Regions from separate parts of the Streptomyces sp. NPDC044002 genome, predicted to be linked through region 2. Evidence: riboswitches for the same ligand, from Rfam matches in the RefSeq annotation. Region 2 holds a riboswitch; each other region holds the start of a gene.
The links. Region 2 has a riboswitch for cobalamin ahead of AC07A6_RS10295 (CoA-acylating methylmalonate-semialdehyde dehydrogenase). Riboswitches for the same ligand answer to the same signal wherever they lie in the genome.

Region 1 (7,347 bases), on a different contig from region 2:
CCGCAGCGTCCCCGAGCCGGGCCGCAGGCCCCCGCTCAGCAGCCGCATCAGCGTGGTCTTGCCGCTGCCGTTGCGGCCGAGCAGCACCAGCGCGCGGCCCTCGGCGATGCCGAAGTCCACCCCGGACAGCACGGCCGGGCCGTCCTCGTACGCGTACCCCGCGCCGACCAGCTCCACCAACGGGGTCACAACCACAGCTCCTTCAGTACGAGGGTCCCCGCGACCAGGGCGGTCAGCAGGGCGGCGGACCCCGTCAGGAACCGCCAGGACAGCGCCGCGTCGGGTACCAGCACCCGCAGCGCACCGTCGTAACCGCGCCCCGCCAGCCCCTCCTGGAGCCGGGCCGCGCGGTCGAAGGCCCGGACGAACGAGGTCGCCGCGAGCCCGGCCAGCGAACGCCACACCGCCGCCCGGCCCGCCTGCCCCAGCCGGGCCGCCTGGGCGCGCCGGACCTGGGCCATCGAGTCCAGCAGCAGGAAGCCGATCCGGTACATCACCAGGGCCACGTCCACCACCGGCGCCGGCACCCCGGCCCGCACCAGCCGCGGCAGCACGTCCGAGACCGGCGTCGTGAAGGCGAACAGCAGCACCCCGAGCGAGGCCGCCGAGGTGCGCAGCAGCAGCTCCGCCGCGTGCCGGGGCCCGTCCGGGGCCGGGGCGAGGAACCCGTCCGGGCCGCCCACCGACACCAGCAGCGGCAGCGCACCGGTCACGCAGAAGCCCAGCGGGACCCGGAAGGCCCGCCACAGCTGCCGCCCGGCCACGCCGGCCGGCCCGAGCAGCACGGCCAGGGTCGCGGCGGCCACCAGCGGCCCGCCCGGCCAGGGCGGCAGGCACACCGCGGTGACGGTGAGCCCGAGCCCGAGGAGGGCCTTCTCCAGGGGGTGGCGGCCCCGCCAGCGGCTGGAGTGCGCCGCCACGTCGATCGGCAGCACCGCCTACGACTCCCGGGCCGGGCGGTCCGGCCCGGCCTCGGCGGCCGCGGCCTGGGCGAGGGCCTGCGCCGCGCCCTGGCGGCGGCCCTTGCGGATGCCGAAGTAGTAGGCGAGCACGCCCGCCCCGAGCGCCGCCTGGAGGGCGAACAGCGCCGACTCGACCTCGCCCGAGGGGGGCTCGTACAGCGGGGCGAACCAGGGCTCGTAGTCCGGCTTCAGTTCGGTGATGGCCGCCTCGGCCTGCGCGTCGGCGCCGGCGAACGGCTCCTCCTTGCCGTCGCCGAGCCCCAGCGCGAGCGGGATCACGGCCAGCGCCGCCACCAGGAGCAGCAGCAGGGTGTTGATCTTCGCGTTCCGGCTCATCAGAGGGCCGCCTCCTGCTTCGCCTGAGTGCCGCCGGTCAGCTTCGCGACGCCGAGCCGGACCAGGTCCGACTTGCTGGACTGCATCAGCAGCCGCATCACGAGCACCGTCAGCAGCCCCTCGCTGATCGCGAGCGGGATCTGGGTCAGGGCGAAGATGCCCGCGAACTTCTCCAGGGAGCCGAGGAAGCCGCTCGCCGGGTCGGGGAAGGCCAGCGCCAGCTGGACGGAGGTGACGCAGTAGGTGACCAGGTCGGCGAAGAACGCGCCGAAGAACACGGTCACCATCAGCGGCGCGCCGGACTTCCGCAGCACCCGGTAGACCCCGTAGCCGGCCCAGGGCCCGGCGATGGCCATCGAGAAGACGTTGGCGCCCAGCGTGGTGAGCCCGCCGTGGGCCAGCAGCAGCGCCTGGAAGAGGAGGGTGATCGTGCCGAGCACCGCCATGATCGGGGGCCGGAAGAGGATGGCCCCGAGCCCCGTCCCCGTCGGGTGCGAACAACTGCCCGTCACAGAAGGGATCTTCAGGGCGGACAGGACGAACGTGAACGCACCGGACGCCCCGAGCAGCAGCGTGCTCTCCGGGTTCGCCTTCACCTCGCGGGTGAGCGCGCGGACCCCGTGGACGACGAAGGGGGCGGACGCGGCGCCCCAGGCGGCCGCGTGCAAAGGGGGCAGGAACCCCTCGGCTATATGCATGGGTTGGGAGACCTCTCCAGCACCTCGTGGATGGACGACGCGCCCCGGCCGGTCTCCTGGCTCACGGGTGCTGATGCCCTGGCTCCGCCTTCCCGGGACCGTGCGGTCTCCCGCGCGGGCCCAGTGGCTTCCCGCGGTGGGGGCACCTCCCGGACGGAGTCTGGGGGAGAGAGTGGAGCCGGACTTCCCGATCACAGTGGCGAGGGCCGCACCGGTCTTGCACCGGTTTCCCGAACACCAAGGCCAGACGACCCTAGTCGCCCGCACGGACCGTCACAACCCGGACCGATCCGGCCACCCGGCCACCCGGCCGCGGGCACCCGTACGGGCCAGGCCCGCTGGCCGGGCCGCCGGGCGCGCGGCACGGTGGAGGGCATGGCCGCCGACGACAGCCCCCGCTACGAGGACCTCTCCGCCGTCTACGTCAACTGCACCCTCAAACGCTCTCCCGAGACCAGCAACACCGAGGGCCTGATCGCGCGGAGCCGGGCCGTCATGGAAGCGGCCGGCGCCCGCACCTCGCTGATCCGCGCCGTCGACCACGACATCGCCACCGGCGTCTGGCCGGACATGACCGACCACGGCTGGGAGAGCGACCAGTGGCCGGTCCTGTACAGCCAGATCATGGACGCCGACATCCTGGTGCTGTGCGGCCCGATCTGGCTCGGGGACAACAGCTCCGTCATGAAGCAGGTCATCGAGCGGCTCTACGCCTGCTCCTCCCTGCTGAACGAGCAGGGGCAGTACGCCTACTACGGGCGCGTCGGCGGAGCGCTGATCACGGGGAACGAGGACGGCGTCAAGCACTGCGCCATGAACATCCTCTACAGCCTCCAGCACCTCGGCTACGCCATTCCGCCCCAGGCCGACGCGGGCTGGATCGGCGAGGCCGGCCCCGGCCCCTCCTACCTGGACCCGGGCTCGGGCGGTCCGGAGAACGACTTCACCAACCGGAACACCACGTTCATGTCGTGGAACCTGATGCACCTGGCGGCGCTCCTCAAGCGGGCCGGCGGCATGCCGGCCCACGGCAACCAGCGTTCCCTGTGGGACGCCGGCTGCCGTTTCGACTTCCCCAACCCCGAACACCGCTAGCCGGGCGGCTCCGGGGCCGTCCGCGGGTCAGCAGGTGTTGGGGTGCGGGAAGTCCAGCACGAGCCGCTCGGGCGAGTGCAGGACGGAGGTCTTCCAGGTCGGGGCGGTGTCGAAGGCGGCGCCGAAGGTCACGTACCCCTCGTAGTCGCCGGTCATGGCCATGCCCTTGAGCTTGCTGAGGTAGATCTTCTGGAGCCTGGGCCCCTGGTAGACGTTCTCCCCGGCGTCATTGTGCCCGGCGGCCGGGTGCAGGCGGATCTCCAGGAAGTACTTCCCGGCCAGCGGGACGGGCTGTCCCGACCCGTCGTAGACGAGCTCGGACACGGGAGTGACGGTGACCGGGGGCACGTAGCCCTGGAGGTCGATGACGAGCCGGTCGTACGTGCAGTGCCCGCCCCAGCGGGCATTGACGACGAGCGGCGTCTGGGTGCGGGTGGTCGTGGTGGCGGCGGAGGCCGGCGACGTGGAGAGCGCGAGCCCGGCGGTGAGCAGGGCACCCGTGGCGATGGCCACGATCCGGCGGCGGTGCGGGTGACTCATGGTGTCTCCCCGGTTCCGTGAGACGGGGACTTGCCTGTCATCTCATAAGACAGCGCCGGGCCGCCACCGGTTCCACGGGGCGTGCGCCCGCCGCGTCAGAAGGTCAGCAGCGCGCTCAGCTCGGCATCCAGGTCGTAGTGGCGCTGTTCCTGCCCGCGCGGCACCAGCTCCGTCATCCGCCGGCACAGCTCGCGCACGTCCTTGGCGCGGGCGGAGACCACGCAGCTCTGCTCGCCGTTGCTGAAGCCGAGCAGGACGCGCGGCTCCGTGCCGCTCCAGCGCGGCCAGACCTGTATGTCGCCCTCGCCGGTGGCGCTGTTCTGCCCGTCGAGCAGCAGCTCCCGCGAGAACACCCAGCGGGCGAGGTGCGCCCCGGCGCCCCGGAAGTCCACGGCCACCTCGTACGGGCGGTCCGTGCGGTAGACGAACCGGCCGGTCAGGGGCACGGACAGGGGGGCGGCTTCCAGCCGCAGCGGCAGGAGTCTGTGTTCGGTGATGGTGGCCATCGGCGGCTGCCTCTCGTCGCGCGTGGGTGCTTCCCGCGCCCCTCCCGGCACGCTATCCCCGGCTCGGGTGGGCGGCGCGGGGCCGAAGGTCCCGAGCCACCGGGCCGCAGGGCCTCTTTTCGGCCACAGGGTGCACCGCGGGTCACGTGCCAGGGGCATGCGAAGGGCCCGCCCTCCGGGGGGAGGGCGGGCCCGGTGGCACGCTGCGGCAGGGCCGCGCGGCCGGCCGCTACGGGACCGGGTTGTAGATCAGCGAGTCGTGGTTGTTGGACTGGCCGATCGCGGTGAAGCCGGAGCCGTTGGCCTGGGCGCCGTTGTTCTGGTTCGACGCCCCGAAGCCCGACGCGACCTGCTGCGCGGTGGAGGAGTTGCCGAGGTTGCTGCCGCCGACGCCGCTGCCGAGGATCCCGGCGAGGGCGGCGTTCGAGGCGGTGCCGGCGGCGCCGGCCCCGTTGTCCGCCTGGGCCGTGCCCGTGAAGAGGGCGGCGGCGAGGGGGAGCGATGCGAGCGCCGCCATCACGCGGATGCTGCGGATGCCTGCCATGGTGAAGCCTCCAGTACGCAAAACAGCAAGGGGGTAAGGCGGTTGGCCGACCGCCCGGGGGTGACGCGACGTCGCGTGACCAGATTGGCCTACGTGATCATCGAGAAACCAGCCCGGACCTGCTTCTTCCCTCGCAAGCGTGATCAACTCGGTTGAAACCCCAAACCGGAGATCATTTGCGTATTTCTCGGATCAGCACTCGATGACGTTGACCGCGAGGCCGCCGCGCGCCGTCTCCTTGTACTTGATCTTCATGTCGGCGCCGGTCTCCTTCATGGTCTTGATGACCTTGTCGAGGGAGACCTTGTGGCTGCCGTCCCCGCGCATCGCCATCTTCGCGGCGGTGACGGCCTTGACGGCCGCCATGCCGTTGCGCTCGATGCAGGGGATCTGCACGAGGCCGCCCACCGGGTCGCAGGTCAGGCCCAGGTTGTGCTCCATGCCGATCTCGGCGGCGTTCTCCACCTGCTCGGGGGTGCCGCCCAGCACCTCGGCGAGGGCGCCGGCCGCCATCGAGCAGGCCGAGCCCACCTCGCCCTGGCAGCCGACCTCGGCGCCGGAGATCGACGCGTTCTCCTTGAAGAGCATGCCGATCGCGCCCGCGGCCAGCAGGAAGCGGACCACGCCGTCCTCGTCCGCGCCGGGCACGAAGTTCACGTAGTAGTGCAGGACGGCCGGCAGGACGCCCGCTGCGCCGTTCGTGGGGGCGGTGACGACACGGCCGCCCGCGGCGTTCTCCTCGTTGACGGCCATCGCGTAGATCGTCGTCCACTCGCTGCGGTGCATCATCGGGTCGCCCTCGGTGCGCAGCTGGCGCGCCGTGGACGCGGCGCGGCGCTTGACGCGCAGGCCGCCCGGGAGGATGCCCTCGCGGGACATGCCGCGCGAGACGCAGGACTGCATGACCCGCCAGATCTCCAGCAGGCCCTCGCGGATCTCCTCCTCGGTGCGCCAGGCCTTCTCGTTCTCCAGCATCAGGGAGGAGATCGACAGGCCGGTCTCGTTCGCCAGGCGCAGCATCTCGTCACCGGAGCGGAAGGGGTACTTCAGCACGGTGTCGTCGAGCTTGATCCGGTCCTCGCCGACCGCGTCCTCGTCCACGACGAAGCCGCCGCCCACCGAGTAGTACGTCTTCTCCAGCAGCGGCGCGCCGGAGGCGTCGTACGCGAAGAGGGTCATGCCGTTCGCGTGGTAGGGCAGCGAGCGGCGGCGGTGCAGGATCAGCTGGCTCGGCTCGTCGAAGTCGATCTCGTGGGCACCGCCTATTTCCGCACCCAGCAGCCGCAGCTTGCCGCTCTTGCGGATGCGCTCCACCTCGTCGTCGGCGGTCTCGACGTCCACGGTGCGGGGGGAGTGGCCCTCCAGGCCCAGCAGGACCGCCTTGGGCGTGCCGTGGCCGTGGCCGGTCGCGCCGAGGGAGCCGAAGAGCTCCGCCCGCACGGCGGCGGTCTGGGCGAGGACGCCGTCCTTCTTCAGCCGCGTCACGAACATGCGCGCCGCGCGCATCGGGCCGACCGTGTGGGAGGAGGACGGGCCGATGCCGATGGAGAAGAGGTCGAAGACGGAGATGGCCACTGGCGGACTCCCTTGTCTGCTCGTGGGGTGGAGAGGGGGCAGGGGTGTGATCAAAACGGGGGATGTGCGGATTTTGTCCGGCAGACGAGCGTAACGCGTGGAGATGAACGGTTCGCCTCCCGGACGGGGCCGTCAGGCGTGAGCCGGATCGCGTTCCGGTGCCGGATTCCGGTCATGAAAAGGGCCCGGCCTTGTGGAGAACAAGGCCGGGCCCCCGAAACCGTGCCTAGAGCGACGGGTACAGCGGGAACTTCGCGGCCAGGGCCGAGACGCGCGCCTTGAGGTCGGCGGCGTCGTAGCTCGGCTTCAGCGCCTGCGCGATGATCTCGGCGACCTCGGTGAAGGCCTCGGCGTCGAAACCGCGGGTCGCGAGGGCCGGCGTGCCGATCCGCAGACCCGAGGTGACCATCGGCGGCCGCGGGTCGTTCGGGATGGCGTTGCGGTTGACCGTGATGCCGACCTCGTGGAGGCGGTCCTCGGCCTGCTGGCCGTCCAGCTCCGAGTTGCGCAGGTCGACCAGGACCAGGTGCACGTCGGTGCCGCCGGTGAGGACGTCCACGCCCACGGCCTTGACGTCGTCCTGGACCAGGCGGGCGGCGAGGATCTTCGCGCCCTCCAGGGTCCGCTCCTGGCGCTCCTTGAACTCCGGCGAGGCCGCGACCTTGAAGGAGACGGCCTTGGCCGCGATCACGTGCTCCAGCGGACCGCCCTGCTGGCCCGGGAAGACCGCGGAGTTGATCTTCTTGGCCAGCTCCTGCGTCGACAGGATGACGCCGCCGCGCGGACCGCCGAGGGTCTTGTGCGTGGTGGTGGTGACCACGTGGGCGTGCGGCACCGGGTTCGGGTGCAGGCCCGCGGCGACCAGGCCCGCGAAGTGCGCCATGTCGACCATCAGGTACGCGCCGACCTCGTCCGCGATCCGGCGGAACGCGGCGAAGTCCAGCTGGCGCGGGTACGCGGACCAGCCGGCGACGATCAGCTGCGGCTTGGACTCCTTGGCGAGGCGCTCGACCTCGGCCATGTCGACCTGGCCGTCCTCGCCGACGTGGTACGGGACCACGTTGTAGAGCTTGCCGGAGAAGTTGATCTTC
Region 2 (7,347 bases):
CCACGCTGCACCCCTTGCTCTTCATCCGTCGGGGCGCGGCGGAACACGCCCGGCCCGACCGGAGGTATCGCGGCGCGAGCGGGCACACACTAGCCGACGACAATCATATTCATCTACCGCTCGGCAGCCTGAGCGGAGGGACCCGGCAGGACGATCACCGTTGAGGGTGCCGGTCGTAATCAGCCGTGCGTGAAGTGCGGCGGGCGCTTGTCCACGAAGGCGGACATGCCCTCCTTCTGGTCGGCTGTGGCGAACACCGCGTGGAACAGGCGGCGTTCGAAGCGGATGCCCTCGGTGAGGGTGGTCTCGAAGGCCCGGTTCACGGCTTCCTTGGCCATCATCGCCACCGGCTTGGACATGCCGGCGACGGTCGTGGCCACGGCGAGGGCCTCGGCGAGCAGCTCGTCGGCGGGAACGATGCGGGAGACCAGGCCGGCGCGCTCGGCCTCGATGGCGTCCATGGTGCGGCCGGTCAGGCAGAGCTCCATGGCCTTGGCCTTGCCGACGGCCCGGGTGAGCCGCTGGGATCCGCCGATTCCCGGGATCACCCCGAGCTTGATCTCGGGCTGCCCGAACTTCGCCGTGTCCGCGGCGAGCAGGATGTCGCACATCATGGCGAGCTCGCAGCCGCCGCCCAGGGCGTAGCCGGAGACCGCCGCGAGGGTGGGGGTGCGGACCTGACCAAGACGGTCCCAGGCGGTGAACCAGTCCGAGAGGTACATGTCCATGTAGCTCTGCGGGCGCATCTCCTTGATGTCGGCGCCGGCCGCGAACGCCTTCGCGGAGCCGGTGAGGACGATGCAACCGACCTCGGGGTCCCGGTCGAGTTGCTCCGCGGCGGCCACGACCTCCGTCATGACCTGGAGGTCGAGGGCGTTGAGTGCCTCGGGCCGGTTGAGGGTGAGGACTGCGACACGGCCCTTGCGTTCGAGCAGGATGGTCTCGTAGGCGGTCATGCGGGAGTTCCGTTCTGGTTCGTTCCGCCGGGGCGGAGGGTGCGGACGATCGCCGAGAAGTCCAGGCCCGCGCCCTCGCCTCCGGCGAACGCGGCGTACAGTTCCGCGGCCTTGAGGCCCAGCGGCGCGTCCACCCCGCCGGCCCGCAGGGCGTTCGCGGCGAGGCCCAGGTCCTTGGCCATCAGCGGGGCGGCGAAACCCGGCCGGTAGTCGCGGTTGGCGGGGCTCGTCGGGACGGGCCCGGGGACAGGGCAGTTGACGGTGAGGGCCCAGCACTGGCCGGAGGCGGTGGAAGCGACGTCGTAGAGGGCCTGGTGGTCCAGGCCGAGGCTCTCGGCGAGGACGAAGGCCTCGCTGACGCCGATCATGGAGACGGCGAGGATCATGTTGTTGCAGATCTTCGCGGCCTGCCCGGCGCCCGCCGCGCCGCAGTGCACGGCCTTCTTGCCCATGGCGTCGAGGAGCGGCTCGGCGGCGGCGAACTCCGCCTCCCCTCCGCCCACCATGAAGGTGAGCGTGGCGGCTTCCGCGCCCACCACTCCCCCGGACACCGGGGCGTCGAGCGCCCGGTGTCCGGCCGCGACGACGGCCTCGTGCGCGGCGCGGGCGTCGGACACGTCGATGGTGGAGCAGTCGACGAACAGTGTCCCGGGGCGGGCGGCGGCCAGCAGCTCCTGGTCACGGTAGAGGGCGAGGACGTGGCGGCCGGCCGGGAGCATGGTGATCACCACGTCGGCCGTGGCGGCGGCCTCGGCGGCGGAACCGGCGGGCTCGACTCCGGCCGTGCCGGCGGCGGCCGTCAGCTCGGGGACGAGGTCGAAGCCCAGGACCCGGTGTCCGGCCCTGACCAGGTTGGCCGCCATGGGTCCGCCCATGTGTCCGAGCCCGATGAATGCGACGGTGCTGCTCACCAGACGACCTCCTGCGACGAAGCGGTCGCGACGAGCCGCAGCTCGTGCGCGTCGGGCGGGGAGAAGTACCGGTCCACGTCCGCCGGGGTGACGTCCTCCAGCGCGGCAGGGGACCAGCGGGGGTTCCGGTCCTTGTCGATGACCTGGGCCCGGATGCCCTCGACCAGGTCGGGCGAGGACAGTGCCGCGCAGGAGACGCGGTACTCCTGCTCCAGTACGCGCTCCAGCGGGCCGAGCCGCCGTGCCCGGCGGAGCGCGGCCAGGGTGACCTTCACGGCGGTCGGGGACTTGGCGGCCAGGGTGTCCGCCGCGGCCTTCGCGGCAGGAACGCCCGAGGCCAGCAGCCGTGCCACGATCTCCTCCGCGGTGTCGGCGGCGTAGCAGCGGTCGATCCACTCCCGGGCGGCGGCGAGGCTCCCTGCCGGGGGCTCCTGCACGTGCCGCTCCAGTACGGCGCGGACGGAGTCCGCTCCCAGCTCCCGGGCCAGTGCCGGCAGCGCGGCCGAGGGCACGAAGTGGTCGGCGAGTCCGCACAGGAGCGCGTCGGCCGCTCCGACGGGGGCTCCTGTGAGGGCGAGGTGGGTGCCGAGTTCTCCGGGGGCGAGGGCGAGGAGGTAGGTGCCGCCGACGTCGGGGACGAAGCCGATGCCGGTCTCGGGCATGGCGACCTTGGAGCGTTCGGTGACGATGCGGACGCTGCCGTGGGCGGAGACGCCGACCCCGCCGCCCATGACGATGCCGTCCATGAGGGCGACGTACGGTTTGGGGTAGCAGGCGATCAGGGCGTTGAGCCGGTACTCGTCGCGCCAGAAGTCCGCCGAGGCGGTTCCGCCGGTGCGGGCGTCCTCGTGGATCGCACGGATGTCTCCCCCGGCGCACAGGCCCCGGTCTCCGGCGCCCTCGATGACGACCAGGTCGACCGCGGGGTCGTCCGCCCAGGCCGTGAGCGCCTCCTCGATGCGGAGCACCATGGGGTGGCTGAGGGCGTTGAGGGCCTTCGGCCGGTTGAGGGTGACGTACCCGGCGCGGCCTTCGGCGCGCACGAGGACGTCCTCGTCGTCGTGGTGGTCCACGGGCTTGTCGTTGGTCATCGCAGTGTCTCCGTGAGTCCGCGCGCGACGATGACGCGCATGACCTCGTTGGTGCCTTCCAGGATCTGGTGGACCCGCAGGTCGCGGACGATCTTCTCGATGCCGTATTCACTGAGGTAGCCGTAGCCGCCGTGCAGCTGGAGGGCCGCGTCAGCCACCGCGTACCCGGTATCGGTGGCGAAACGCTTGGCCATCGCGCACAGGCGCGGGGCCAGTGGGTCGCCGCTGTCCAGGGCTTCGGCGGCCTGCCGGACCAGGGCCCGGGCGGCGGCGAGCTCGGTGGCCATGTCGGCCAGGCGGAACTGGAGCGCCTGCGCGTCCAGAAGACGGCTGCCGAACGCCTCCCTGTCGGCCAGGTAGGACAGGCTCCGGTCGAGGGCGCTCTGCGCGCCGCCGAGCGAGCAGGCGGCGATGCCCAGGCGGCCGCCGTTCAGGCCGTTCATGGCGATGCGGAAACCGTCGCCTTCCGCGCCGAGCCGCCGACCGGCGGGGATCCGGACGCCGTCGAGGACCACCTGGCGGGTCGGCTGGGCGTTCCAGCCCATCTTGCGTTCGTTGGGGCCGAAGGAGACTCCGGGGTCGTCGCGCTCGACGACGAAGGCCGAAATCCCGCCGGGGCCGGGCTCGCCCGTCCGTGCCATGACCACGTAGAGGTCCGAGGCGCCGGCGCCGGAGATGAACTGCTTGACGCCGGTCAGTACGTAGTGGTCGCCACGCCGCTCGGCGCGGGTGCGCAACGCGGCGGCGTCGGAACCGGCACCCGGTTCGGTCAGGCAGTAGCTGCCCAGGGTCGCCGCGGAGCAGAGACCGGGCAGCCGGCGGGCGCGCTGGACGTCGTCGCCGTACCGGTCGATCATCCAGGCGACCATGTTGTGGATGGAGAGGTAGCCGGCGATCGACGGGCAGCCCGTCGCCAGGGTCTCGAAGACGAGCACTCCGTCGCTGCGGCTGAGGCCGGAGCCGCCGTGTTCCTCGCGTACGTACACGCCGGCGAGGCCGAGGGAGGCGGCGCGCCGGATGACGTCGACGGGGAAGTGCTTGTCCTGGTCCCAGGCGACGGCGTGCGGGGCGAGCTGTTCCCGGGCGAAGTCGAGGGTGACCTCGGCGAGGGCGAGCTGGTCCTCGGTGAGGGTGGTGGTCACGGCGTTCACCCCATCGTCGGGATGGTGAAGCTCGCGCCCTCCTTGACCCCGGAGGGCCAGCGCGAGGTGACGGTCTTGGTACGGGTGTAGAAGCGGATCGAGTCGGGCCCGTGCTGGTTCAGGTCGCCGAATCCGGACTTCTTCCAGCCGCCGAAGGTGTGGTAGGCGACGGGCACCGGGATGGGTACGTTGACGCCGACCATGCCGGTGTTGACGCGGCGGGTGAACTCGCGGGCGGTGTCCCCGTCCCGGGTGAAGATCGCCACGCCGTTCCCGAAGGGGTGCTCACTGGGCAGGCGCAGCGCCTCCTCGAAGTCGGCGGCCCGTACGACGCACAGGACGGGGCCGAAGATCTCCTCGCGGTAGACGCGCATCTGCGGGGAGACGCGGTCGAAGAGCGTCGCTCCCGCGAAGAAGCCGTTCTCGTGGCCGTCCAGGGTGAACCCGCGTCCGTCCACGACGAGTTCGGCGCCCTCGCCGACGCCGATGTCCACGTAGCGGCGCACGCGGTCGAGGGCGTCGCGGCTCACCAGGGGACCGAAGTCCGCGTCGGGGTCGTCGGACCGGCCGATCCGCAGGGTGCCGATGCGGTCCTTGAGGGCGGCGACCAGCCGGTCGGCGGTCTCCTCCCCGACGGGCACGGCGACGGAGACGGCCATGCAGCGCTCGCCCGCAGAACCGTAGCCGGCCCCGATCAGGGCGTCGACGGCCTGGTCCAGGTCGGCGTCGGGCATCACGATCATGTGGTTCTTCGCGCCGCCGAAGCACTGGGCGCGCTTGCCGTGCGCGGCGGCCGTGGCGTAGATGTGCGCGGCGATCGGCGTGGAGCCGACGAAGCCCAGGGCCTGTACGCGCGGGTCTTCGAGGAGGGTGTCGACCGCTTCCTTGCCGCCGTTGACCACGTTGAGGACGCCCGGCGGCAGACCGGCTTCGAGGAACAGCTCCGCCAGTCGCAGGGGCACGGACGGATCGCGTTCGGACGGCTTGAGGATGAACGCGTTGCCGCAGGCCAGGGCGGGTGCGGCCTGCCACAGCGGGATCATGGCGGGGAAGTTGAAGGGGGTGATTCCGGCGACGACCCCGAGGGGGCTGCGCAGGGAGTGCACGTCGATGCCGGTGCCGGCGTTGTCGGTGAACTCCCCCTTGAGGAGGTGGGGGACGCCGGCGGCGAATTCCACGACTTCCAGACCGCGTTGCAGGTCCCCGTGAGCATCGGCGACGGTCTTGCCGTGCTCGGCGGACAGCAGCCGCGCGAGGCTGTCCCGCTCGCCCTCGACGAGCTGGAGGAACCGCAGCAGGACGCGGGCCCGGCGCTGCGGGTTCCACTTCCCCCATTCCGCCTGTGCGTCTTCGGCGTTGGCGATCGCCTCTTCGGTGTCGGCGCGCCCGGCCAGCGGTACGCGGGCCTGGACGGAGCCGGTGTTGGGGTCGTACACGTCGGCGAAGAGCCCGGAGGTGCCGGTGGTGTGCTTTCCGCCGATGAAATGGGTGAGTTCACGGACCATGGATGCCTGCTCTCGTCAGGTTGGATCCGGGGATGGCACGGCAGGCCGACGGACCGCACTCGGGTGGGGGTGCGCCGCTGCGGACTGCCGTGAGAACTACGAGCGCGCCGAATCGGTGTGTGCGCGCTCCGCCGGATCACCAGGGTCGTGGGTACAAACCGGTGCCATGCGTGTCTGCTCCATCCTCGTGGACAACACGGAACAATCCGCGGCCGGTATCCTGACTCCCGGATCCCCGCGTGCCGCCCGCCTTCCCGACAGACCTCGTCAGTGGCGTGTGGATGGCAGCACACTCCCCGGTCACAGTGGCGGGACCGTGCCGGACTCACACCGGCTTCCCTGCACCGCGGACCTTGTGCCACGAACATATAGTTGGACGTCCTAGTAAGTCCAGGGCCGACGCACGGACGGGCCATCTCACAGAACCCGCTTCCAGCCCACGCCCACCAGGTCGTACGATGCGTTCTGCTCCGGCCCGCGCGGCGGGAGCTCACAACCGAATGCATGCACAACTGGGGGAAGCCGGTGGGAATCCGGCGCTGACCTGCAACCGTGTGCGGGGCCCGGAGGGCACCGCGAGTCGGAGTACCCGGGGTGCGATGCGTACTGCTTCCCACTGTCATGGTCTGCAGCGCGAAGCCCCCACCCCGGGTCGGCGACCCCTGCCCGTTTCCTCACGGAGACGGGCAGGGGGACGGGCACGTGCGGCGGAGGGACCTCGGCTCAGACCCTCGTCCCTCTCAGGAAGAAGGCGTCATGCGCCAGTTCCCCGCCCGCCGCTCCGTGATCACCGCGGTCGCCCTCGGGCTCGCTCTCGCCGGCGCTCCGGCCGTGGCCGAGGCCGCCCCCCAGCCGAACACGAACGCGGCCGTCAAGGTCGGCCTGACCGTTCAGGGCCCCGACGGGCTGCTGTTCAAGGGCAAGATCAAGACCAAGGGCCACGACGTCACGACGGCCACGGGCGGCACCCACAAGTGCGACGGCACCAACGGCGGCGCCAACCCGTCCAAGGTCCCCACCCCGACCGCAGCGCTCGACGACGCGGCCCGCCTGAACTACTTCGCGTGGGACGGTACTTGGTACACGTCCTTCGACGACTTCTCCGTCGACACCATAAAGGACGTCAGCGGCGGCGGCTCCGCCTACTGGAGCATCGCCGTCAACGGCACCCCCACGCCGGTGGGCGGCTGCCAGTTCAAGCTCAATGCCGGCGATCAGGTGTCCTTCACCTGGACGTCCTTCTAGTCAGGAACCCCACCGCAGGGCGATGGTGTCGCCCAGGTTGACGACCTTGTCGCGGACGGCGCCGGCGAACGAGGACCCGTCCACGCTCACCTTCCACGTGCCGGAGCCGCTGTTGGCCTTGCCGTTGACGTCGGTGACGGTGCCGGTGCCGGACGAGGGCGTGACGCCGGTGACGCAACCGGACGGAGCGGCGGCGGTCACCGCCGCGTCGAGGACGTCGCCGAGCGTGGTGGTCGTACCGGTCGGCGTGAACGCCACCGAGCAGACCTTGAGGCTGCCGGCCCCGTCGTCGACCGTCAGCGCGAGCTTCGTCGCCGTACCGGCCGTGAAGGCGGACTGGGACACCCACTGCGGGGCGCCGGGGGTGACCGGGACGGGCGGGGCCGTGGTGAAGCCTCCGCCGGCCACGGCACGCAGCGCGTCGATGGAGGAGTAGGCCGAGGGCGCGGTGTCGGAGGGCTTGTACTTGAAGCCGCCCGCCGGGTTGTACTGATTGG
Region 3 (7,347 bases), 110 kb from region 2:
GCCTCCAGGCCGGTGCGCAGCAGGCCGGCGGCGTCCCCGGCGCTCGGGACGCGCGGGGAGTGGATGTCCCAGACGCCGGGGCCGGCTTCGCGGAGGTAGCCGTGGGCGGCGAGTTCGCGGGCGACCTGCATGTGCGAGCGGGCGGCTTCCAGGCTGATGACGTCGGCGTCGAGGTCGTCGATGGCCTGGACGATGTCGCCGAACTCGGCGTAGCACATGTGGGTGTGGATCTGCGTGTCCGGCCGGACCCCGCTGGTGGTGAGCCGGAAGGACTCGGTGGCCCAGTCCAGGTAGGCCGCGTGGTCGGCGGCCCGCAGCGGGAGGGTCTCGCGCAGGGCGGGCTCGTCGACCTGGATCACCGGCGTGCCGGCCGCCTCCAGGTCGGCCACCTCGTCGCGCAGGGCGAGGGCCACTTGGCGGGCGGTGTCGCCGAGGGGCTGGTCGTCGCGTACGAAGGACCAGGCGAGCATGGTGACGGGGCCGGTCAGCATGCCCTTGACCGGCTTGGCCGTCAGGGACTGGGCGTAGGAGGTCCAGCGGACGGTCATCGGCTCGGGGCGGGAGATGTCGCCGGCCAGGACCGGGGGCCGGACGTAGCGGGTGCCGTAGGACTGCACCCATCCGTGCTGTGTGGCCAGGTAGCCGGTGAGCCGTTCGGCGAAGTACTGGACCATGTCGTTGCGTTCGGGTTCGCCGTGCACCAGGACGTCGAGGCCGGTCTTCTCCTGGAAGGCGACGACCTCCTCGATCTCGCCCTTGATGCGCGCCTCGTAGCCGGCGGTGTCGATCCGGCCGGCCCGCAGGTCCGCGCGGGCCGCCCGCAGCTCGTCGGTCTGCGGGAAGGAACCGATCGTGGTGGTCGGCAGCAGCGGCAGGCCCAGGCGGGCCCGTTGGGCGGCGGTGCGCTCGGCATAGGGCTGGGAGCGGCGGCCGTCGGCGTCGGTGATCGCCCGGGTGCGGTCCCGTACGGCCGGGTCGTGGGTGAGGGCGGATGCGGCGCGGGAGGCCAGGTCGGCCCGGTTCGCCGCGAGTTCGGCGGTGATGGCGTCCGTGCCCTGGGCCAGGCCGCGGGCCAGGACGGAGATCTCCCGGGTCTTCTGGCGGGCGAAGGCGAGCCAGCGGCGGACCTGCGTGTCGATGTCCCGCTCGGCGGAGGCGTCGAGCGGGACGTGCAGCAGGGAGCAGGAGGCGGCGACGTCAACCCGGTCGGCGAGGCCGAGGAGGGTACCGAGGGTGGTCAGGGACCTCTGGTAGTCGTTGATCCAGATGTTGCGGCCGTTGACCACGCCCGCGACGAGGCGCTTGCCGGGCAGGCCGCCCACGGAGGCCAGGTCGTCGAGGTTGGCCGCGCCGCTGTCGGTGAAGTCGAGCCCGAGGCCCTCGACCGGGGAGGCCGCGAGGATCCGGAGGGCGTCACCGAGCCTGCCGAAGTACGAGGCGACCAGCAGCCTGGAGCGGTCGGTCAGGGCGCCGAGCTCTCGGTACGCGCGGGCGGCGGCGTTCAGCTCCGCCGGGGTGCGGTCCTGCACGAGCGCGGGCTCGTCGAGCTGGACCCATTCCGCTCCGGCGGCCCGCAGGGCGGCGAGGACCTCCGCGTAGACGGGCAGCAGCCGGTCCAGCAGGGTGATCGGCTGGAAGTCGGGGGCCACGCCCGGGGCCGGCTTGGCCAGCAGCAGGTAGGTGACCGGCCCGACGAGGACCGGGCGGGCCGTGTGTCCGAGCGCGAGGGCCTCCCGCAGTTCGGCGACCTGCTTGCCGGGGTCCGCGGTGAAGACGGTGTCCGGGCCCAGTTCGGGGACCAGGTAGTGGTAGTTGGTGTCGAACCACTTGGTCATTTCCAGCGGGGCGACGTCCTGGGTGCCGCGCGCCATGGCGAAGTAGCCGTCGAGCGCGTCGGCCGCGACGGCCTCGCGGTGCCGGGCGGGGACGGCGCCGACCATGACGCTGGTGTCGAGCACGTGGTCGTAGTACGAGAAGTCACCGGTCGGGATCTCGGTGATACCGGCCTCGGCCAGCTGCTGCCAGTTCGAACGGCGCAGGCCGGCTGCGGTCTCCCGGAGGGCTTCGGCGCTGACGCGGCCCTTCCAATAGCCCTCGACGGCCTTCTTCAGTTCGCGGCTCTGGCCCTGGCGGGGGTAGCCGTACACGGTGGCTCGTGCTGCCGCGGCTGCGGGCTTCGCTGTCACGGAACTCTCCTTCGCGAGATGTGTCCAGGAACGTCCCGGCAACGGGACGCGGACGCGAAGGGAACGCCAGAGCGTACGGACCGCGCTGCGGGAATGCAGCGGGCGCCGCTCGCTGTGCACGCCGACCCGCCCACGAGGTCACCGGGATGTCCGTACGCGGAACGGTCCGCGTACGGGCAGCGGGCAGGTCTTCGGACTCGCGGGCACGCCTGCCGGTCTCCCGGCGGGCACCTACTGGCCGTCGCTTCCCAGGACCGTTGTCCGGTCCCAGTGCGTATGACGGCGGTCGTTCCCGCTCACCGCTGCGGGGCAGTCCCGGATTCCCACCGGGTTCCCTCTTACGACGCATCCCGCCTGGCGGACGGGGCGAACCAGCTGCACCGGCCACCCTAGCCGACGCGGCGTCAGGGGCGGTGCAGCCGGGGGGCCAGGGCTGCCATCGCCGCCATCAGCGCCGGCAGCACCAGCATCGCCCACCGCAGGGTCGTCGCCTCCGCGAGGGCGCCGATGACCGGGGGGCCCGCGAGGAAGCCGACGTAGCCGACGGCCGAGACGGCGGCGATGGAGGAGCCGGTGTGCCCGGGCCGCAGGCCGGCCGCGTGGGCGAAGACGAGGGGGATGACCGCGGCCATGCCCAGGCCGAGCAGGGTGTACCCGACGAAGCCCGCCGTGGTCGTCGCGTCGAGGATCGGGATCAGGGCGCCGGTGCCCGCGACCACGGCGCACAGGAAGGTGAAGCGGGCCGTGCCGAGGCGGGCGCGCAGCCGGTCGGCGGTGAGGCGGCCGACGACCATGCCCGCGGAGAAGACGGCGTACCCGAGGCCCGCGGCGCCCGCGGAGGCTCCGGTCTCCTCCTTCAGGTAGACGGCGCCCCAGTCGTTGACGACCCCCTCCCCCATCAGGGCGCAGAACGCCACGAGCCCGGGGATCCACAGGCCCGGACCGGGCAGGGCCAGCAGGGGGCCGGTCCTGGACGGGCCGCCGGTCCGCGGCGGTTCGGGGGCGAGGGCCGTGGCCGCCGTCCCCGCGACCGCCAGCAGTACGAGGGCGGTCACCGTGAAGTGGGCCCGGATGCCGACGCCGGCGGAGGCCGCGAGGCCGCCCGCCGTGGCGCCGGCGATGCCGCCGAGGCTGAACATGGCGTGGAAGCCGCCGAGCACGGGGCGCCCGTAGGCACGTTCGACCAGGACGCCCTGGGTGTTCATCGCGACGTCGACGGCCGTGTTGCCGCAGGCGAACACGGCCAGGGCCACCGTCAGCACCGCGAGGTCCGGGACGAACGGCAGGCTCGCGAGCGCGCCCAGGTAGGCGGCCATGCCGGTGCACAGGACCCTGCGGCTGCCGTACCTGGCCACCAGGCCGCCGACCAGCGGCAGCCCCGCGAAGGCGCCGCCGCTCAGGCCGACGAGGGCCACGGCCAGTTCCCCGGCGGACAGGTCCAGCCGGCTCTGGACGCCGGGTACCCGGGACGCCCAGGTGGCGAAGGCCGCCCCGGTGACGAAGAAGACCGCGCAGACGGCCAGCCGCATCGTCCGCGGGCGCGGACTGCGGGCGCGGGCGGGCGGCGCCGTGCGTCCGGCCGCCGTCCCGGGCTCGGGCTCGTTGCGCATCTGCGTCCGTCCCCTTGTCGTTCGTGTCCTGTCCGTCCCGGCCCGTCAGTGCGCCGGGCCGGCCGTCCGCCGGGTCAGGTCGATCAGCGCGTCCCGCTCCTCGACGAGAACCTTGTACAGGACCTCGGCGTAACGGTGCATCGTCGTCGCGTCGTTGGGCGGGCCGAAGGAGCTGAGGCTCTGTCCGAGGACCAGGCGGCGCAGGCAGACCTCCTCGCTGACGGGGTACTGCGCCGGATCGTAGTGGTGGCCGGGGCGTGCGTGTCCGCAGCTCCAGGGGCAGCCGCGGCCGTAGCCGCGGAGCTCCTGGAACAGGGTCTGTCCGGGTACCGGCTGCGGCTGCCAGCGCGTGATGTGCAGGCCCTCGGCGTTCACCGCCCGGGCGAGGGCGTCGCGGAAGGCGGCGACGGGGAGGCCGTCGAGACCGAGCTCCTCGGGCACGACGAGCAGCGGGTAGAAGAAGTACACGTGCGTGCGGTCCTCGGGGACGGCGGGCGTGCGGATGCCGGGTACGCCGGCCAGGGCCCGCGTGAGGGCGGCCCCGTTGGCCTGCCGGACGCGGGACATCTGCGGCAGGCGGGTGAGCTGGGACCGGGCGAACGCGGCCGCGAGGACATCGATCCGGTAGTTCCAGCCCATGATGCGGGCGTTGTAGTCGCGGCTCTGGCCCGGGAGTTCCTCGCCGAACATCAGCACCCGCCGGGCCAGCCGCTGCTGTTCCTCGTCGCGCGTCGCGAACAGGCCGCCCTCGCCGAGGGCGGAGAGGGTCTTGGACCCGTTGAGGCTGGCGCCGCTCAGGGTGCCGAGGGACCCGACGGGGCGGCCCCGGTACTCGGCGCCGTGTGCCTGGGAGGCGTCCTCGATGAGGGCGAGGCCGTGCCGGTCCGTGATCGCCCGCAGGGCGTCGTAGTCGGCGGGCAGGCCGTTGAGGTCCACGGCGACGACGGCGCGGGTGCGGTCGGTGATCCGCTCCTCGATCCGGGCGGGGTCGATGTTGAAGGTGGTGGGGTCGGTGTCCACGAACACCGGGATCGCGTTGGCCTGGAGCACGCAGGAGGCCGAGGCTAGGAAGGTGTCGGCGGGCACGAGCACCTCGTCGCCCGGCTCGACTCCCGCGGCCGCGATCGCCATGTGCAGGGCCGCGGTGCCGGAATTGGCGGCGAGGACGTGCGGCATGCCGGTGTACTCGGCCCAGGCTTCTTCCAGGTCGCTCACCGTGCGCATGGGCCAGTGCCAGGGGGTCGCCCCGTCCATCGCGTCGAGCACGGCCTTGCGGTCGGCGTCGGTGATGTGCGGCCAGGGGGCCGCCTCCCCCGGGGAGAGCAGCGGTGCCCCTCCGTCGACGGCTAGCACGTCCTGGCCTCCAGGCTCCGGCGCGCCGGGGTCTCCCGGCGGAAGACCGCCCTGGCGGTGGGGAGTTCGGGGAACGGTCCGAGCAGGGCCGCCAGGCAGGCGAGGCCTTCGGCCAGGGTGATCCGGGGAGCGAAGCCGAGCCCTCGCAGCCGGGTGGTGTCGGCGAGGAGCGTGAAGCTGTCGGCCAGGCTGGAAGGGTCGGCTTCCAGCAGTGCGGGGCGGCCGGTCGCCTTCCCCACCGACTCGGCGAGCTCGCGCATGGAGACGGCGGTGCCGGTGCCCAGGTTGTAGGTCTCGCCGTCGGCGCCCCGGTCGGCGAGGGTGATCAGTGCCCGGCAGAGGTCCTCGACGTGGATGAAGTCGCGGCGCTTGCGGTCGATGTCGCCGACCACCGGGATGGGCCGCTCGTTGAGGTGCCAGCGCAGGAACTGCGAGACCTCTCCGCCCGCCCGGCGCGGGTCTTCGCCGGGGCCGTAGACGACGAAGGAACGGCCGGTGACGACGGGCAGTCCGGCGGTGGCGTGCAGGCTGCGCAGGGTCAGCTCGCCGGAGAGCTTCGAGGCACCGTACGGCAGGAAGGGCCGGGTGGGGTGGTCCTCGCGGATCGGGCCGCGGCCCGGGGTGCCGTAGACGATGGCGGAGGAGAGGTAGACGAGGCGGCGCACTCCCAGCTCCAGGCAGGCGTTGCCGACGTTGCAGGTCGCGAGGGCGTTGAGGTGGAAGTCGCGGCGGGGGTCGGCCACCGACTCGGTGCCGCTGGCGTTGCCGGCGAGGTGGAACACGGCGTCCGCGCCGCGCAGCGCCAGTAACGTCTCGCCGTAGTCGCGCAGGTCGGCGCGGACGTGGGAGACGCCGGGCAGTTCCGCGAGGCCGGGGGGAAGCGGGGCGTGGTCGACGACGGTGACCTTCCGGGACAGCAGGCCGAGGGCCGTGACGAGGTGCCGGCCGACGAAACCGGCTCCACCGGTGACGGCCACCTCCTCGTAGTGCGTTTCGGGTGTGTCGGGGCCGTGGTGGTGCACGATCACTCCATTCGGGGTCCGGTGTGGGCCGGCGGGGTCCGACGGGATCCGGGGCGAGGGGAATGGCGGGAACGGGCGGGCGCCGGGCCGGGGTCACGCGGGGCGCGCACGCCGGCCGCCGTGCACCCGGTGTGCACCGGGCCGGCGTGCCGTCCGGTGCCGGTCCCGGACCCGCGGTGCCGCTCACGCACCTGTTCGATGGCCGGCCCAGCCAGTGCACCACGCCTCCTCCCCGTCGGCGCAAGGGGTGCCGGGGAGACTGGCCGAGACCGCCCACCGCCCGGCCGCGCGGCGGCGAGAAGAGCGGAGTTGGTCTGTTTCCGCCCCCGCCGAGGGCGGAGGGAGAAGCTCCGCACAAACCGGAAGCAGGGGGCGCACCGTCGCACGGCGGCGCCCGGATGGCCGGTTCGGCGGGGTTGACCTGGGGCGACAGGAGGTGCTCCACAGCGGGGACACCCGGGGCGCCCACCGATCCGTGGAACCCGTCTGAAGGTGTGAACACGAATTTCACACATCTGCTCTTCATACCGGCTCGCCATGGTCTAGATTGACCGTGCTTCAGCTGTTCGTACACGAGCAACCAGTAAATGATCTACAGGCCAGGCGCTACGGAAAGCCAGCAAACGCGTCCCCCCGGCACGAGGCGTGGGGGATGATCAATTCTCGGGGCCCGGGAAAGGGCCTTGGGTGCGGGGGAGCACCCGAGGTTTCGGCGGGTTCTCGCGCACGTCGCAAGTCCGGCGGGGCACGTCCGTTCGCTGCCGCCGGGATGGGTTGTCCAAGCAGTTCCAGACGGCCGGGGGGGGATCCCGGGGAGGAACGGCGCGGTCGGGAGGCGGGGGCCTCCCGGCGGAGCACGGTGATTGGCGAACACGTCGTACCACTGGGGACCTTGGGGGGTTCTGTGCGGCAAGGGGGATTAGTCAGCCCGTTCCCGCCTGCGCGCGGGCGTCTGGCGAACGGGGCGATCAGCCGTCCCGCGACTGACTGGGAGCAGCGGTACCGACGTACCGTGATCACCAGCGATTCCGTGGTCACCGCCCTCGTGGTGGCGTCCATCGGCAACTTCTTCGGGGCCAGGGACGCGGCCAACTGGCACGAGAAATGGGGAATTCTCGCATTCGGCACCGAACTTCTGGTATTGGCCGCACTGGCCGTCAACCGGTCATGGGCTCC
Region 4 (7,347 bases), on a different contig from region 2:
CCCGCGATCGAGGCGATCGTCGCCGTCGGGGCGATGGCCAGCAGCAGGGAGTTGCGCATGCCGGTCTGCGCGATGCGGGCGCGCAGGGCCTCCCAGCGCTCGGGCCAGTGGCGCTCGGTCTCGTAGTGGTCCGGGTGCAGGACGCCCTGCGCGGTGCGGGTCTCGGCCCAGGCCGGGAGCGGGCCGGAGCGCTCGGCGAGGTCGCAGGAGGCCTCGTACGCGGCCAGCATGATGCGCTCGGAGATCTTCGTGGACAGGGCCTTCGCCTCGGCCGAGTCGAAGGGCAGGCGCAGCTTGAAGAAGACGTCCTGGAGGCCCATCGCGCCCAGGCCCACCGGACGCCACTTGGCGTTGGAGCGGCCGGCCTGCTCGGTCGGGTAGAAGTTGATGTCCACGACGCGGTCGAGGAAGGTCACCGCGGTGCGGACGGTCTCGTCCAGGCGGGCCCAGTCCATGTCCCCGTCGGCGACGAACGCGCCGAGGTTGACCGAGCCGAGGTTGCAGACGGCCGTCTCGCCGTCGTTGGTGACCTCGATGATCTCGGTGCAGAGGTTGGAGGAGTGGACGACGGTGCCGGGCAGCGCGGTCTGGTTCGCGGTCCGGTTGGAGGCGTCCTTGAAGGTCATCCAGCCCTGGCCGGTCTGCGCGAGGGTGCGCATCATGCGGCCGTAGAGGTCGCGCGCCGGCATGGTCTTCTTGGCGAGGCCGGCCGCCTCCGCCTTGACGTAGGCGGCGTCGAACTCGTCGCCGTAGAGGTCGACCAGCTCGGGGACGTCGGCCGGGGAGAACAGCGACCAGTCGGCGTCGGCGTTCACGCGGCGCATGAACTCGTCCGGGATCCAGTGGGCGAGGTTGAGGTTGTGCGTGCGGCGCTGGTCCTCGCCGGTGTTGTCGCGGAGCTCCAGGAACTCCTCGATGTCCGCGTGCCAGGTCTCCAGGTAGACGGCGGCGGCGCCCTTGCGGCGGCCGCCCTGGTTCACGGCGGCGACGGAGGCGTCGAGGGTCTTCAGGAACGGCACGATGCCGTTGGAGTGGCCGTTGGTGCCGCGGATCAGCGAACCGCGGGCGCGGATGCGGGAGTACGACAGGCCGATGCCGCCGGCGTGCTTCGACAGGCGCGCCACCTGGTGGTAGCGGTCGTAGATCGAGTCCAGCTCGTCCAGCGGGGAGTCCAGCAGGTAGCAGGAGGACATCTGCGGGTGGCGGGTGCCGGAGTTGAAGAGCGTGGGGGAGGACGGCAGGTAGTCCAGGCGGCTCATCAGGGTGTACAGCGAGGCGACTTCCTCGACGGCCTGGACGGACTCGTCCTCGGCGAGGCCGCAGGCGACGCGCAGCATGAAGTACTGCGGGGTCTCGATCACCTGGCGGGTGATCGGGTGGCGCAGCAGGTAGCGGCTGTGCAGGGTGCGCAGGCCGAAGAAGCCGAAGCGGTCGTCCGCGCCCTCGGCGAGCGCGTGCTCGACCAGGGCGTCCAGGCGGGCGGCGTGGGCGGCGACGAACTCGGCGGTGCGGTCGGCGATCAGGCCCTCGCGGTGGCCGACGGCGACGGACTCGGCGAAGGAGGTCGAGCCCTGGCCGGCGGCCTCGTCGGCGACGGCCAGCGTCAGCAGGCGGGCGGCGAGCCGGGAGTAGGCGGGGTCCTCGGAGATCAGGCCCGCCGCGGCCTCGGTGGCCAGCCCGCGCAGCTCGGCCTCGTCGGCGGAGGCGCTGCGGCCGCGCAGGGCGGCGGCGGCGACCCGGCCGGGGTCGGTGTCGGGGAGGTCGGCGGTCAGCTCGGTGAGAGTACGCAGCAGCGCGGCCCCCGGGCCTTCGGTGGTGTCGCCAGAAACGGACTCGGCGCGCGGTGCGGAAGGCGCGATGGTCACGGCGGGAGCTCTCCCTCGCTCGGCCCGGTCATCGGCGGATCGGGGCGCGGGGAGGCGCATGCGGGCGCGACGGGATCGCGTACACACCGCATGGCGTCCACCGGCCCAACCGCGAGGCCCGGACGTGGTCGGCACCCGGTTCGGTCGATCCGGGCGCACTGTCGGCAGGTCCTCGGACTTTTCATACCGTTGCGGGACAGTTCCGGATTCGCACCGGATTCCCCTGCGGCGACAGCGAGGATGAGCATACATGTGGGGGGCCGCCCGTGCGCGACCCACCACATGTTGTGTCGGCCCGGCTACAGCTCCAGACGGTAGGTCAGCAGTTTCAGGGCCGGGATGGGCGACCAGTCGAGCTCCGGAGTGCGTACGAAGCCCAGCCGCTCGTAGATCCGCCGGGCGCCCAGCATGGCCGGCTGGGTGGACAGCACGAGGGCTCTGAGGCCCTGGGCGCGGGCCCGTTCGGTGCAGGCGCGTACGAGGGCCTCCCCGACGCCCTTGCCGCGCGCCTCGGGGGCCACGGCGAGCATCCGGAATTCGGCCTCCTGCGGTCCGGCCACGTCCGCGAGCCGGCTGCCGGGTGCGGCGAACGTCACGCCGCCGAGCACCCGGCCGTCCTCCACGGCGACGAGCACCTCCCCGTCGCCGGCCCGTCCGGCGACGTCGCGCAGGACGTTCAGGTAGGTGTCGTCCTCGTTCAGGTCCAGCAGCCCGTCCCCGCTGTAGGCCGCTCCGGTGATCGCCCCGAGCCGCCCGTACTCGTCGGCCCGCGCCGTTCTGATCTCGAAGTCCATGCCGCCGAGTGTGCCGGACGGGTGTCGGTGGTCGGCGCTATCGTCGAAGGAGCACCGTCGATGGAAGGTGAGCGAGGCATGACCGTGATGACAGACCGGCCCCACATGCTGACTGAGGACTTCGAAGCCGTCGCGCGGATAGCCGCCCGGGAGCGGGTGGGGACACGGCTGGAATTCATCGACGGGGTCATCAGGAGCAAGGCCATGCCGGACGGGGACCACGGGCGGATCATCCAGTGGCTGTTGAAGATCTGCATGCAGTCCCGGCCCGAGTTGTTCCTGCATCCGGGGCAGGGGATCAAGGTGGAACCGTACCGACAGGGCCGTGCCATTCCGGACGGGGTCCTGGCGCACGAGGACGCGTTCGTCGGCCAGGGCGACTGGGTCGAACCCGAGCCGATCCTCATGGCCGTCGAGGTGACCTCGTGGGACTCCGACACCCGTCGGCGGGACCACGTCGAGAAGCCCCGCGCCTATGCGGAGACGGGCATTCCCGTGTACCTGCTGATCGATCGGGCCAAGTGCGAGGTCTCCGTCTACAGCCAGCCCGTCGGCCGTGAGTACAAGAGCATCCACATCGTGCCGTACGGCACGGAGATCGCCCTCCCCGAGCCCGTCGGCATCACTCTCCAGACCGAAGTCCTCAAGGACTGGGCGCGCTGACCCGGCGCATGTGAAGGGCCCCGTCGGACGGTCCGGCGGGGCCCTTCTGGTTCCTCAGCAGCAGCGGAAGCCCTCGCGGGGGTCCGCCTCGCGGGCGTCGGTGCGGGCCCGTTCGAAGGCGCGCCGGGTCAGGACCTCGGCGTCCGGGTCGTGCGAGCGGGCGTGCGCCACGTAGCGGTCGTACGCGGCCTCGCCGGAGAACTCCCGTACGTAGAACCGGGCCTTCGCTAGCGCCCCGCGCACCCCGCTCACGCGACGGGCTCCTTGGCCTTGCCCCCGCTCCCGTCGAGGCCGGCGGCCGCGAGCTCGGCCTTCTCCTCGGCGGTGGCGATGAGCCCGGCCGGGGCGATGATCTTCGACTCGGTCCACGGCACCTCGGAGAGGCGGACCGACTCCGGGCTGCGGACGGCCTTGAGGCAGACCCGGGCCGCGTCCACCAGCACGATGACGATCAGCACCGCGAACAGCGCCGACAGGACCCCGTCGACCGTGGCGTTGGTGACCACGGTGTGCATGTCGTCCATGTTCTTGGCGGGCGGCAGCACCTTCCCGGCGTCGATGCCGGTCTGGTACTTGTCGCGCTGCGCGAAGAAGCCGACCTTCACGTCGTCGGAGAAGATCTTCTGGTAGCTCGCGGTGAGGGTGACCGCCACGTCCCAGGCCAGCGGGACGCCCGTGACCCAGGCCCACTTGAGCCGCCCGGACTTGACCAGCAGCGTGGTGCAGACGGCCAGGGCGACCGCCGCGAGCAGCTGGTTCGCGATGCCGAACAGCGGGAAGAGCTGGTTGATGCCGCCCAGCGGGTCCTTGACGCCGACCCACAGGAAGTAGCCCCAGCCGCCGACGACGACGGCGCTGGCGAGCCACACGCCCGGCTTCCAGCTGACGTCCTTGAAGGACTTGTGCACGTTGCCGAGGGTGTCCTGGAGCATGAACCGGCCGACGCGGGTGCCGGCGTCGACGGTGGTCAGGATGAACAGGGCCTCGAACATGATGGCGAAGTGGTACCAGAAGGCCTTCATCCCGGCGCCGCCGATGACCGAGGAGAAGATCTCCGACATCCCGAGTGCGAAGGTCGGCGCGCCGCCCGTACGGGACAGCAGGCTGGCCTCCTCGACGTCCTTCGCGGCCTGCGCGAGGGCCTCCGGGGTGATGGCGAAGCCGAAGTCGGTGACGGCCTTCGAGGCGGTCTGGACGGTGGCGCCGATGACGCCGCCGGGGGAGTTCACCGCGAAGAAGAGGCCGGGCTCGATGATGCTCGCCGCGATCACCGCCATGACGGCGACGAACGACTCGGTGAGCATGGCGCCGTAGCCGATGACCCGGACCTGGGTCTCCTTCTGGATCATCTTCGGGGTGGTGCCCGAGGCGACCAGCGAGTGGAAGCCGGACAGGGCGCCGCAGGCGATGGTGATGAAGACGAAGGGGAACATCGACCCGGCGAAGACCGGGCCGTCGCCGCGCGTGGCGAAGTCGGTGACCGAGGGCATCTTCAGCGTCGGCATCGCGATGACGACGCCGGCCGCCATCAGGGCGATGGTGCCGACCTTCATGAAGGTGGACAGGTAGTCGCGGGGCGCGAGCAGCAGCCACACCGGCAGCACCGAGGCGATGAAGCCGTACACGACCATCCAGATGACCAGCGTCTCCTTCTCCAGGGTGAAGGTGCTCGCCCAGGAGGAGTCGGCGACCCAGCCGCCGGCGACGATGGCGAGGAGCAGCAGCGCGACGCCTATGACGGAGACCTCGGTGACCCGGCCCGGCCGCAGGACGCGCAGGTACACGCCCATGAAGAGGGCGATGGGGATGGTCATGCCGATGGAGAAGACACCCCAGGGGGAGTGCGCCAGCGCGTTGACGATGACCAGTGCGAGCACCGCCAGCAGGATGACCATGATGACGAACACGGCGACGAGGGCGGCGGCGCCGCCGACGGGGCCGATCTCGTCCCGGGCCATCTGGCCGAGGGAGCGGCCGTCGCGCCGGGTGGAGAAGAACAGGGTCACCATGTCCTGGACGGCGCCGGCGAAGATGACGCCCGCGACGATCCAGATGGTGCCCGGCAGGTAGCCCATCTGTGCGGCCAGCACCGGGCCGACCAGGGGGCCGGCGCCGGCGACGGCGGCGAAGTGGTGGCCGAAGAGCACGCGCCGGTCGGTGGGGTGGAAGTCGACACCGTTGTCGAGGCGTTCGGCGGGGGTGGCCCGCGTCTTGTCGAGCCGCAGGACGCGGGTGGCGATGAAGCGGGAGTAGAAGCGGTAGCCGATGGCGTACGAGCCCAGCGCGGCGGCGAGCAGCCAGGCGGCCGAGATCTCCTCGCCCCGGGACAGTGCGAGCACGCCCCAGCCGAGGGCCCCGACGAGGGCCACGCCCACCCAGACGGCGATCGACTGCGGGGAGGCCTTCCCCGAAGAAGAGGGAGAGCCCGGACTGCCGCCTTGACCCGCCGCTTCTGTCCCTGTTGCTCCCGGTTCCGGCATGATCCTCGTCCCCTCGTTGATCATTTGCGTAAACGCACGGAATCTACGGGGGCTTGACCGGTGAAAGTAAGCCCCCGTCCGCATAGCGGTACGAGCGTCTACCGAGGGCCGTGGGCAGTCAACAGCTGATCACGTGGCGGGTCGCTGGAGGCGGGCCACGAATTTGTAACGGTCGCCGCGATATACCGATCGCACCCATTCGACTGGTTCCCCGTCGGCGTCCAGGGAGTGCCGGGAGAGCATCAGCATCGGCAGGCCCACGTCGGTGCCGAGCAGTCCGGCCTCGCGCGGGGTGGCCAGGGAGGTCTCGATGGTCTCCTCGGCCTCCGCCAGCCGGACGTCGTACACCTCGGCGAGGGCGGTGTAGAGCGAGGTGTACTTGACGAGGGACCGGCGCAGCGCCGGGAAGCGCTTGGCCGAGAGGTGGGTGGTCTCGATGGCCATCGGTTCGCCGCTGGCCAGGCGCAGCCGCTCGATGCGCAGGACCCGCCCGCCCGTGGCGATCTTCAGCAGGCCCGCGAGGGTGTCGTCGGCGGTGACGTACCCGATGTCCAGGAGCTGTGAGGTGGGCTCCAGGCCCTGGGCGCGCATGTCCTCGGTGTAGGAGGAGAGTTGCAGCGGCTGCGAGACCTTGGGCTTGGCGACGAAGGTGCCCTTGCCCTGGATGCGCTCCAGCCGGCCCTCGACGACGAGCTCCTGCAGGGCCTGCCGGACGGTGGTCCGGGAGGTGTCGAACTCGGCCGCGAGAGTACGCTCGGGCGGCACGGGGGTGCCGGGGGGGAGTGTTTCGGTCATGTCGAGCAAGTGCCGCTTGAGTCGGTAGTACTTGGGCACACGCGCCGTGCGAGTGGCTGCCCCGCCTTCCGGCTCCGTGGTCGCCCCTTCGGTGGCCATCGCCGCCCGCCTTCCCGACTCCAGTTTCGCTGCCGTCACCGGCTCCTCCGATATGTGCGGTCACATGGTGACACGGGCGGGAGGGCAGGCCTCCTCCCCTCCCCCAGGTGTCGGTCCGATAACGGACCGAGCACCCGCTCATTAGACCCTTGACACCCCTAAAGGTCTAGGCCAAGCTCCCGGTACTGGTCTAAACCAATGTGGATCAGATCCCGGCCCCACGGCAGTACTTGGTACGTACGTCACCGCGGCGGGCGAGGGAAGGTGCAAAGCAGCAGCATCCCTGAGGAGGGTGGCGTGAAGCGCAAGCTCATTGCGGCGGTCGGTGTCGTGGGCATGATGGTCGGTGTCGCGGCGTGCGGCAACGGCGGCGACGACAAGCCGGAGTCCGACGCGTCGGGTGGCGCCAAGGAGATCACCGTCTGGGTCATGGACGGTTCCGCTCCCAAGGCCTGGATCGAGCAGGTCAACAAGGAGTTCTCGGCCAAGCACCCCGGTGTCACGGTCAAGGTCGAGGAGCAGAAGTGGACGGGCATCCAGGAGAAGATCACCACCGCCCTCTCCGAGAACACCCCGCCGGACGTCCTTGAGCTCGGCAACACCCAGACCGCCGGCTACGCGGTCACCGGCGGCCTCGCCGACCTGACCAAG

Region 1: another riboswitch for cobalamin. It lies ahead of AC07A6_RS17220 (energy-coupling factor ABC transporter permease); the one in region 2 lies ahead of AC07A6_RS10295 (CoA-acylating methylmalonate-semialdehyde dehydrogenase).
Region 3: another riboswitch for cobalamin. It lies ahead of metE (5-methyltetrahydropteroyltriglutamate--homocysteine S-methyltransferase); the one in region 2 lies ahead of AC07A6_RS10295 (CoA-acylating methylmalonate-semialdehyde dehydrogenase).
Region 4: another riboswitch for cobalamin. It lies ahead of AC07A6_RS24295 (ribonucleoside-diphosphate reductase subunit alpha); the one in region 2 lies ahead of AC07A6_RS10295 (CoA-acylating methylmalonate-semialdehyde dehydrogenase).

The regions. Positions count from the first base shown of each region.
Region 1 is NZ_JBWKEZ010000020.1:11,971-19,317, reverse strand. Features, by position in the region: gene AC07A6_RS17235 (energy-coupling factor ABC transporter ATP-binding protein) at 1-195, opposite strand, end outside; gene cbiQ (cobalt ECF transporter T component CbiQ) at 186-935, opposite strand; gene AC07A6_RS17225 (energy-coupling factor ABC transporter substrate-binding protein) at 939-1,298, opposite strand; gene AC07A6_RS17220 (energy-coupling factor ABC transporter permease) at 1,298-1,996, opposite strand; cobalamin riboswitch at 2,026-2,253, opposite strand; gene AC07A6_RS17215 (flavodoxin family protein) at 2,372-3,091, shown strand; gene AC07A6_RS17210 (AMIN-like domain-containing (lipo)protein) at 3,119-3,631, opposite strand; gene AC07A6_RS17205 (SsgA family sporulation/cell division regulator) at 3,727-4,137, opposite strand; gene AC07A6_RS17200 (hypothetical protein) at 4,367-4,681, opposite strand; gene AC07A6_RS17195 (L-serine ammonia-lyase) at 4,874-6,256, opposite strand; gene glyA (serine hydroxymethyltransferase) at 6,483-7,347, opposite strand, start outside.
Region 2 is NZ_JBWKEZ010000010.1:20,886-28,232, reverse strand. Features, by position in the region: gene AC07A6_RS10320 (permease) at 1-25, opposite strand, end outside; gene AC07A6_RS10315 (enoyl-CoA hydratase) at 180-956, opposite strand; gene mmsB (3-hydroxyisobutyrate dehydrogenase) at 953-1,867, opposite strand; gene AC07A6_RS10305 (enoyl-CoA hydratase/isomerase family protein) at 1,864-2,958, opposite strand; gene AC07A6_RS10300 (acyl-CoA dehydrogenase family protein) at 2,955-4,109, opposite strand; gene AC07A6_RS10295 (CoA-acylating methylmalonate-semialdehyde dehydrogenase) at 4,106-5,605, opposite strand; cobalamin riboswitch at 5,799-5,969, opposite strand; gene AC07A6_RS10290 (DUF4430 domain-containing protein) at 6,362-6,850, shown strand; gene AC07A6_RS10285 (prenyltransferase/squalene oxidase repeat-containing protein) at 6,851-7,347, opposite strand, start outside.
Region 3 is NZ_JBWKEZ010000010.1:132,015-139,361, reverse strand. Features, by position in the region: gene metE (5-methyltetrahydropteroyltriglutamate--homocysteine S-methyltransferase) at 1-2,186, opposite strand, end outside; cobalamin riboswitch at 2,364-2,564, opposite strand; gene AC07A6_RS10815 (MFS transporter) at 2,591-3,796, opposite strand; gene AC07A6_RS10810 (DegT/DnrJ/EryC1/StrS family aminotransferase) at 3,842-5,149, opposite strand; gene AC07A6_RS10805 (NAD-dependent epimerase/dehydratase family protein) at 5,143-6,171, opposite strand; gene AC07A6_RS10800 (sugar transferase) at 7,076-7,347, shown strand, end outside.
Region 4 is NZ_JBWKEZ010000034.1:75,445-82,791, forward strand. Features, by position in the region: gene AC07A6_RS24295 (ribonucleoside-diphosphate reductase subunit alpha) at 1-1,865, opposite strand, end outside; adenosylcobalamin-variant (AdoCbl-variant) riboswitch at 2,024-2,100, opposite strand; gene AC07A6_RS24300 (GNAT family N-acetyltransferase) at 2,165-2,659, opposite strand; gene AC07A6_RS24305 (Uma2 family endonuclease) at 2,738-3,322, shown strand; gene AC07A6_RS24310 (YbdD/YjiX family protein) at 3,377-3,574, opposite strand; gene AC07A6_RS24315 (carbon starvation CstA family protein) at 3,571-5,802, opposite strand; gene AC07A6_RS24320 (GntR family transcriptional regulator) at 5,932-6,696, opposite strand; gene AC07A6_RS24325 (extracellular solute-binding protein) at 6,994-7,347, shown strand, end outside.